4 regions of the Cupriavidus sp. GW823-FHT06D04 genome follow, and region 1 is predicted to be linked to each of the others. Evidence: predicted binding sites of a transcription regulator. Region 1 holds the regulator's gene; each other region holds the start of a gene.

What was found. The regulator sigma-54, encoded in region 1, starts transcription at its own class of promoters, with help from an activator protein. The targets are predictions, from matches to a motif close to TGGCANGNAANCTGCTTT.
Region 2: a site for sigma-54 is predicted at 1,054-1,071, ahead of AC1Q7H_RS07860 (collagen-like triple helix repeat-containing protein). Genes of this name have one in related genera too.
Region 3: a site for sigma-54 is predicted at 1,434-1,451, ahead of AC1Q7H_RS06290 (phenol hydroxylase subunit). Genes of this name have one in related genera too.
Region 4: a site for sigma-54 is predicted at 1,047-1,064, ahead of AC1Q7H_RS11720 (isopenicillin N synthase family dioxygenase). Genes of this name have one in related genera too.

Annotation. Positions count from the first base shown of each region.
Region 1 is NZ_JBXAHL010000002.1:123,405-125,603, reverse strand. Features, by position in the region: gene AC1Q7H_RS04275 (RNA polymerase factor sigma-54) at 11-1,498, shown strand; gene hpf (ribosome hibernation-promoting factor, HPF/YfiA family) at 1,547-1,897, shown strand.
Region 2 is NZ_JBXAHL010000003.1:380,111-382,309, forward strand. Features, by position in the region: gene AC1Q7H_RS07860 (collagen-like triple helix repeat-containing protein) at 1-880, opposite strand, end outside; gene AC1Q7H_RS07865 (collagen-like triple helix repeat-containing protein) at 1,611-2,199, shown strand, end outside.
Region 3 is NZ_JBXAHL010000003.1:44,072-46,270, forward strand. Features, by position in the region: gene AC1Q7H_RS06280 (MmoB/DmpM family protein) at 1-95, opposite strand, end outside; gene AC1Q7H_RS06285 (aromatic/alkene monooxygenase hydroxylase subunit beta) at 128-1,123, opposite strand; gene AC1Q7H_RS06290 (phenol hydroxylase subunit) at 1,174-1,398, opposite strand; gene poxR (phenol degradation transcriptional regulator PoxR) at 1,922-2,199, opposite strand, start outside.
Region 4 is NZ_JBXAHL010000006.1:202,878-205,076, reverse strand. Features, by position in the region: gene AC1Q7H_RS11725 (ABC transporter substrate-binding protein) at 1-737, opposite strand, end outside; gene AC1Q7H_RS11720 (isopenicillin N synthase family dioxygenase) at 1,280-2,199, shown strand, end outside.

The sequences.
Region 1 (2,199 bases):
AATAGCTCGCATGAAACCGTCGCTACAGCTCCGTCTTTCCCAGCATCTGGCCCTGACCCCGCAACTGCAGCAGTCGATCCGGCTGCTGCAGCTCTCCACGCTGGAACTGCAGCAAGAGGTCGAACAGGCGCTGACGGAAAACCCGCTGCTCGAGCGCGAGAACGACTGGATCGAAAGCCCGCTGCGCGTGGCGGCCGACGGCTCGGTCAACCTGCAGAGCGCACCGGCGCCCGCCCCGGCTGAGCCCCAGGGCAATGGCGAGGCTCGCGCCGACGGCGCGGGTGACGACGACAGCTATGGCGACAGCGGCAACGGCAACGGCGACGACTACGGCAGCGGCGACTGGAGCCTGGACGACTTTGCCCGCCGCCCCCAGGGCGACGAGGATGAAAAAACGCCGATGCAGCTGCGCGAGGCCGAGCCCACGCTGCGCGAGTACCTGATGGAGCAGCTCACGCCGCTGAAGATCTCGGCGCGCGACAAAGGCCTGGCCATCTTCCTGATCGAATCGCTCGACGACGATGGCTACCTGAGCGCATCGCTTGAGGAGATCTGCACGGAGTTGCCGGAAGAACTCGAGTTCGAGATCGACGAAGTCCACGCCATCCTCACGCTGCTGCAGAGTTTCGACCCGCCCGGCGTGGGTGCGCGCAACGCCGCCGAGTGCCTGGCCCTGCAGTTGCGACGCCTGACGCACCCGCAACGCGAACTGGCGCTGAACATCGTTAGCAATCACCTGGAGTTGCTCGCAGTACGCGACTACACGCGGCTGAAGAAGGCGCTGCAGGTAGATGAAGTGGCACTGAAGTCCGCACACGAACTGATCCGCTCGCTGGCGCCCTACCCCGGCCATGCGTACAGCCGCCCGGAAGCGGACTTTGTGGTGCCGGACGTGTTCGTGCGCAAGGGTGGCGGCGGCTGGATCGCGCAGCTCAATCCGGATGTGATGCCGAGGCTGCGCATCAACGATATGTATGCCCAAATCCTGCGTGGCGCGAAGGGTGAGTCCGGCACGGCCGGACTGCAGCAAAAGCTGCAAGAGGCGCGCTGGCTGATCAAGAACATCCAGCAAAGGTTCGACACAATCCTGCGTGTCTCGCAGGCCATTGTCGAGCGTCAAAAGAACTTTTTCAGTCACGGCGAAATCGCCATGCGCCCCTTGGTTTTGCGGGAGATTGCCGATACACTGGGTTTACACGAGTCAACCATCTCCCGGGTGACGACCAATAAATTCATGGCAACGCCGATGGGTACTTTCGAACTGAAGTACTTCTTCGGCAGCCACGTGTCCACCGAAACCGGTGGCGCGGCTTCATCAACGGCCATCCGCGCCTTGATCAAGCAACTGATAGGAGCCGAAGACCCGAGGAATCCCCTTTCCGACAGTCGCATTGCCGAACTGCTGGGTGAGCAAGGCTTTGTTGTTGCGCGCCGCACTGTTGCCAAGTATCGCGAAGCCCTGAAGATCCCCGCAGTCAATCTCCGCAAGTCTTTGTAGCCGAGCCCACCGCCTGCCTGGTGAGGCTCTTTCAGAAGGAGAAGCGCTATGAACTTCAAGATCAGTGGACACCACCTGGACATCACGCCCCCTCTGCGTGAGTACGTGGAAACGAAGCTGGAGCGAATCGTCAGGCATTTCGATCAGGTCATTGGCGTTAGCGTGCTGCTCTCTGTCGACAACCACAAGGAAAAGGACCGGCGTCAGTACGCGGAAATTAATCTACATCTCAAGGGCAAGGACATCTTTGTCGAGGCGCATCACGAAGACCTATATGCAGCGATCGACGCACTCGTCGACAAGCTGGACCGTCAGGTGATCCGCTACAAGGATCGCGTGCAAGGCCACGACCGCGAAGCGGTCAAGTACCAGATGGCCGCAGCGCAAATGCAGCAATGACCGTGCCCGGCAGCCCCGCAGCGGGCTGCTGAATCAGGATTGAACAGGCAAGCCGCGCCACGAAGCGCGGCTTTTTTGCGCCCTTGCGTTCCGGGTTGCCGCCGGCATGCCGCGCCCGCACTGGCGGTGCGGCCCGGCTGTGGCGCCGGAGCCAACGCTTTTCACCCGAATGGGCAAGAGTGTTCGCAAGCGCAGCGCCAAGGTGTATGCTGCGCCATACAAAGAGAGGGAATCCTGGCCGCGCCCCGCATCGGTGCGCCGGCTCCCGGCCCGGAGGCACGATTGCATCACCATGTATCGTT
Region 2 (2,199 bases), on a different contig from region 1:
CCTGACCATTGCCGTTGAGGAGCGCGCCAGCGGCCGCGACCGTCTTGCCGGCCTCAGTCACCACGCCGCCCAGCGGCGAGACCACCGGCGCGTGGCTGTTGCTGATCATGCTGCCGCCGGCAGCCGCGGTATTGCCGACCTTGTAGAGCAGGCCGTTGGCCGGATCGCCCAGGTGCGTGACCGCGCCCAGGGTCTGCGTGCCGTCGGTGACCTTGCTGGTCAGCGGCACGATGACCTTGCTGACCGAATTCGTGACCTGCGCGACCGGGCCTTCGGACAGCACGCTGTGCACCTTGCCGCTGCTATCGTGCACCGCGATGCCCACGTGCCTGACCAGGCCGCCCACCGGCTCGGTCACCGGCGCCAGTGGTGCCAGCTTCTCGGTGCCCAGGCCGTATACCAGGTCGCCGCCGCTGATCAGCGTCTCGCCCACGTCGTGGACCACATTGCTGGTGCTGGCAACCGTCACGCCAACCGGGTTGTCGACCGAACCCATCTGCCCCAGCCCGTCGCGCACGCCCGCGCCGAGCGAGCCAACGGCCCTGCCGGCATTGATCACCACGTCGCCGGCGCCTTCGCGCGCCTTGGTGGGCAGCAACGGCAGCGGCGCTTCCTGGATGCTCTTGCCGACCTCGCTGATGGCATTGCCCGTGGCCACCACGGTATTGCCCGCGCCTTCGGTCACCTTGGCGGTGGGCGTGGTCTCGCCCGATGCGGACGGTCCCGGCGTGACCGGCGTGTCGATGTTGCTGTTCGGCCGCGGATTGGCGCCGCTGCCGCCACCGCTCGACGAACAGCCTGCCATCAGCAAGGCAATAGCGGCCACGCCGGCCGCGGCCAGTGAGGTCATGGAATGCTGCGACGGATGCTTGGTTTGCATTGTCCTTCTCCTGTCTTGTTGGCCACGGTGCTGCCGGCCGTCTTGTCTTATGTGCGCCGCATGGGATTGCCGACGAGCCTCCCCGGAGTCCCGCTTTGTTCCTCTGGCGGACCGCTCCGAACCGGCACGGCAAGACAGTGGAACGCGGGATCGTCGGCGCGTCTGGACAACAAATGGCAAGGCCCGTGCCAGCGGCGCCGGCGGTGCCGGCACGGAACCGGCCGCGGCGCTGCAAGCCTTGCCTGGCGCGGATTGCCGGGGTCCGGGGTAGCCACGTGCTGGGCCCAAACGCCGTTGCGGCGCGGGCCTGACGTGTTACGTGCTACGTAACGTGTTCCTGGAACACGGGAACACGGCGGCGCGGATGACCGTGGCGGGAGGGCGGTGGCAGCGCACGGCACGGCGCGCTTTCCTGGCTGGGTCGCCATCGCCGCATGGCCCGCCGTTCCGGCTGTTTTGTTCCCTGCAGACGCCACACGTTACGTAACGCGTAACGCGCAGCCGCCCCGACACCCCGTCCCCGGCGGCGCCGCAAGCGGTTCCCGCCACTCCCCTGGGAACCGCGCCCGGCAAGGCTTTGCGGGCACCACACCCGAATTCCGCAGGGTCCCTTCCGGGACGCGTCGCGGCGCTGGCATACCGATTGCGCCATATCCGTCACCGCCGCACGCAGAAAGCGAACGCGTTGCGCGGCCGAGCGATTTAAACGACGGGAATGAGGGAACAGAACATGCGCAAACAACAACTCGCCGTAACGGCACTCCTCGCAACCTTGCTGGCCCTGGGTGGCTGCGCCAGCGGCAGCGGATCGACCTCCATGGGCACCAGCGATACGGCGGGCACCAATGGCGGCACTAAGACTACGGGAACCGATGGCACTGGCGGCATGGGTGGCTCCGGCGGCAGCACCGACCTGGCCGGCGGCGGTACCGGTGGCACGGGCGGCGGCACGGGTGGTACCGGCGGCACCGGTGGAACGGGTGGCAACGGCGGCAACACTGGCGGCGGCGAAACGCCCACCTCGCTGACCCCGACCGCCACGGTCATCAACAATGCCGGCACGGTGCTGGGCAATACGGGCAGCACCGTCACCGACCTCGGCAACCAGCTCGGCAGCGCCAACCTGCCGCTGGTGCCGACGCAGACGCAAAGCGGCCTGGGCGGCGTGGTGGCCTCCACCGGCGATGCCGTGGGCGCGCTGGCCACGGGCCTGCAAGCGGGCCTGGGCAGCATCCCCAATTCGACCAACCCGGTTGGCACCACGGTCGCCAGCACCGGCAATGTGGTCACCGAACTCGGCAAGGGAGTGTCCAGCGCCG
Region 3 (2,199 bases), on a different contig from region 1:
GCATGCGGGTTGGCCTCGGTGATGGCGTCGATGATGGGTCGGGTGTCGTCGTTGTTCTGCAGCGCGATGTAGACGTTGGCTGGGGTGGCTGACATGGCGTGTCTCCGTGGGGTTCGTTGTGGGCGGATCAGGCAGCCAGGCCGAGCTTGCCCAGGCGGACTTCGAACTGCTCGCGGCACAGCGCCACCATCTGCGCGCCGTCCTCGCCGGTGAGCGCATCGGCCACCGGCACCAGCGCCTGCGCCACCTCGGCGCAGGCGGCGCGCGCCCAGCCAGACAGCAGCACGCGGTTGGCCTCGGACTCGGCCGCGGCGGCCTGGATCACGGCATCGACCCAGCGTGCGTGCTCGTCGCGCCAGTCGTTCATGAATTCGGTCAGCACCGCCAGCCCGGTGCCGCAGGCGCGCGCGATCACCGCGTCGGCATGCTGGTAGACCAGCGGGTAGAGCAGCCCGTCGAGCACCAGGTTCTGGGCGATGAAGGTCTCGAACCAGTCCTCGGTGACAAAGGTATGCTCGACAAAGCGGCGCAGCGGCTGCCATGCGGCGCTCTCCAGCCACGCCACCCTGGCCCGCTCCAGCGCCACGCCGGTATTGCCGTCCAGCAGCATGCCGATGCGCGACAGGTATTGGGCGATACCCAGGCGGTCCATCGCGCAATAGGTGCAGGCCTGCGTGATGGCCGTGCCCCAGCCATAGTCGGCGCAGTAGAAGTTGTTCATGTTGGCGCCCCACTCCACATGGCGCAGCGGCAGCAGGCCTGTGGCCAGGCGTTCCTGCCATTCGGCCGGCAGCGCCTGCAGCAGCCCGCGCTTCTCGACAAAGGCAAAGCTCTTCTCCGTTGCATCCTGCTGGCGCCCGCGCGCGGTAACGTAGGCGCCGTAGTAGAACTGGCGCGGGTCCTTCAGCGCGTACCAGTCCTGCATCACGATCGCCGTGCGGCGCTTGTCATACAGCTCGAAGCTGGGGTCCCAGGTGGGGCGGTAGTGGAAGTTCACCTCCGACTGCACGTCGTAGGTCGCCTCCTGGTAGCGCGACGCCGGCTTGTCGCCGAAGCGGCGCGCGACATGGCCGTAGTTCTGGCGCAGCGGCTGGATCTGCTGGGTCTTGATATCGACTTGCATCGTTTGGTCTCCTGTATCCCTTCTCTCTTTGTGATGCGGTGGCTGCGGCGTCAGTCGTCGGCTTGCGGCTGCGGCGCTGCTTCCAGCGGGGGCAGGAAGCGCACGCGGTTGACGCAGCAGAAGGCTTCGAACATCGGCTCCGGCATGATCAGTTCGACGTTGAGCTCAGGGTCGGCCACGCTGAAGGCGAACTGAACAAACCCTTCTGGGGTGCGGCCCTCGACCCGCACATAGCGCGGCGTGGCTTCGAACAGGGGAACCGACGGGGTGTTCATGGCGCGCTCCATTGCGTTGGCTGGACGCAGGCCTTATTGCGAAGACCGTGCCAGCGAGCGCGAAGCGTTGTGGGACAAGGGTTGCGGGGAATTGGCGGTGGCGAGCGTGCGCGTTAACCCGGAAAGGTCCGCGCGAAACGCATCGATGAATTGATGAAGCTGCGCGCAGGCCTTGATCAAATGATCAAAAGCCGCGCCGGGCGGGCGTTTGCGGGCAGCGAGCAGATGCGGATGGGATTGCCCTGCGGCGCAGCAGCGTGCGTGGGCAACCTAGTTGAGAAGACTTGATCTGACAGGGAAAAATCGTTGGCGCGGTGCAGCATCGGGCAACTTCGGGCCGATGCGCGGCCCGGAGGGGCTGCATCAAATGATCAAGTGGAGAAATGCGAGGGGCCGGGAGAAGCGGAGGAGATGGGTGGCGCAGGGGATCGTGTGAACGCGCTTGATCCACGCGAGTGTGCTCCCCTCTCCCGCTTGCGCGAGAGGGGAGCACACCCTCGGCATTTGAAGCCTGGAAGCGGCCTCAGTTACCGTTGCCGTGGCCGTTACCCCCGCGCGTGCCGCGCATCTTCCACCGATACGCCAGCTGCGGCCGCGTAATACCCAGCAACCGCGCCGCCTGGCTCATATTGCCGTCGGCGCGCTGCATGGCCGCCTCCATCAGCACGGTCTCGACTTCGCCCAGCGCCAGCTGCTGCTCGGACATCTGGTCCAGCAGCGCATGGACCGCGGCTTCGCGCAGGTCTGGCAAGGTGCCGCCCGCCCCCAGCCGCGGCGCGGTATCCACCACCGGTGCCACGG
Region 4 (2,199 bases), on a different contig from region 1:
TTGACGAAGGCCTTCATCACCTCCGGATCGGATGTCATGCTCTTGCGGTTGGCCACCAGCCCGTTGCCGTAGGACTTCATGCCATAGTCCGAGAAGCGGAACACCGTGATCTTCTCTGGCCCCATGCCGCGCGCCTTCAGGTTCAGCAGGCCGGTGAAGAAAAAATAGGCGGCGGCATCGAAGTCGCCCTTGACGAAGCGCGTGTCGCCGATATCGGGCGTGACGCTCTCCCACTTCACGCCGCCGGGGTCGAAGCCCTGCGCCCTGGCGAAGACAGGGAACAGCTTGCGCGAGGCATTGAACGGCTGGCCCAGGATGGACTTGCCGGCCAGGTCCGCGGGCCTGACGATGCCGCTGCCCTTGCGCACCAGGATCGCGTTCGGATTCAGGTCGTACTGGATGGCCACCGCCTTGAGCGCGGCGGACGGGTTGGTGGTGTTGAATTCGATCATCGCCGCCAGGTCGGCCGAGGCGCAGTCATAGGCGCCGCCCGCGACCAGGCTGATGGCCGAAGCCGAGCCGTTGCCAGTATCGATGGTGACGTCGAGCCCGGCGTCCTTGTAGTAGCCGCGCTGGTGCGCCAGCAGGAACCCCGCGCCCGAGGCTTCCACCTTCCAGCCGAGATTGAACTTGAACTTCTGCAGCGAGCCCGCCGCGCGGACATGGGGCACCGCGAACGGGGCGGCGGCAAGCAGGGCGGTGGCGCCAGTGGCGCGCAGGAAGGAACGGCGACGCATGTCTTTCTCCGGAACGAATGTCACTGGACGATGCGTGCGCGGGCGGCTGGCGCGGGTGCAGAAGGAGAGCGTGGCCTCCCGAGACGCCGGCACCACGCCGCGCCGGCATGCGGCCAGGGCATGCGCGGGGACCGTGCACATCATCGGGAGCAATTTCCGGGCGGCGTGCCGCTGAACGCTTCTACTCCGTTGCGGTTTCAGCAGGATCCGTGCCGGGCGCTGCGCGGCGCCATGCACCAAGCCGTTGCCCGGCATGCGCCATCACAGCGCAATCCCCGGCGCAATGCTGCGATCCCGGTGCAAAACCCCTGGCCCGGAACCTGCATAACCTCAGGCAAGAGTAGAAGCGTTCACCATCCCCGCGGCGCGTCGCAGACGCACGCCGGATGGCCGGGAATTGCTCTTGAAGTCCGTGCCCCTCGCCATCGCGCAGGCTGGCACAGGCGACCTCAGGAGCGCGTTGTCCCGGCGTGCGTTGCCATGGGTGGTCTGCCTGTGCCGGCGAGGGGCCAATCCCTGACCCGCATTGCACAAGGAACACCATGAGCCAACCAGACACCGCCTACGCCCTGGCCGAACTCCACCGCGAATCGCGCATGGGCGCGTTCGGTTCGGAAACCCGCCAGCGCGAGATCCGCCGCATCGACCTGTCCGACTACGCGCGGCGCAAGGCGCAAATCGCCGATGAACTGTGGAAGGCATCGGTCGACGTCGGCTTCTTCCAGATCGCCAACCACGGCATCGACCTGGCCAGGGTGCGCGAAGCCTTCGCCATGACCGAGCACTTCTTCGCGCTGCCCGACGCCGTCAAGGCGCAATACCCGCTGCAGAAGGCCAACAACGCCGGCTGGGAAAGCCGCGCGCAGGTGCGCCCCTCGACCGGCACCCCGGACCAGAAGGAGTCCTACCAGATCACGCGCCCGCATATGGCCGGGCTGTGGCCCGGCGATGACGAACTGGAAGGCTTCCGCGCCACCATGCTTGCCTTCGAGGCGCAATGCTGGGAGGTGGGCATGAAGGTGCTGTCGTGCTTTGCCGGCAAGCTCGGCTTTGCCAGCGACTTCTTCACGCAGGCGCACGATCCGCGGGCGCCGGACTACCAGAGCACGCTACGGCTGCTGCACTACTACGCGATCCCGCCCGAACTGCGCGACAAGCTGGACCTCTGGCGCGCCGGCGCGCATACGGATTTCGATTGCCTGACGCTGCTGTTCCAGCGCCCCGGCCAGGGCGGCCTGCAGGTCTGCCCCGGCAAGGAGATGGAGGCGCAGGCATGGACCCCGATCGAGCCGGACGAGGAAGTCATCACCTGCAATATCGGCGACATGCTGATGCGCTGGAGCGACGACCGGCTGCCGTCGAACTTCCACCGCGTGCGCAATCCCGCGCCGGATGAATACATGGGTCCGCGCTACAGCATGGCGTTCTTCTGCCAGGCCAACCGCAGTGCGATGATCGAAGG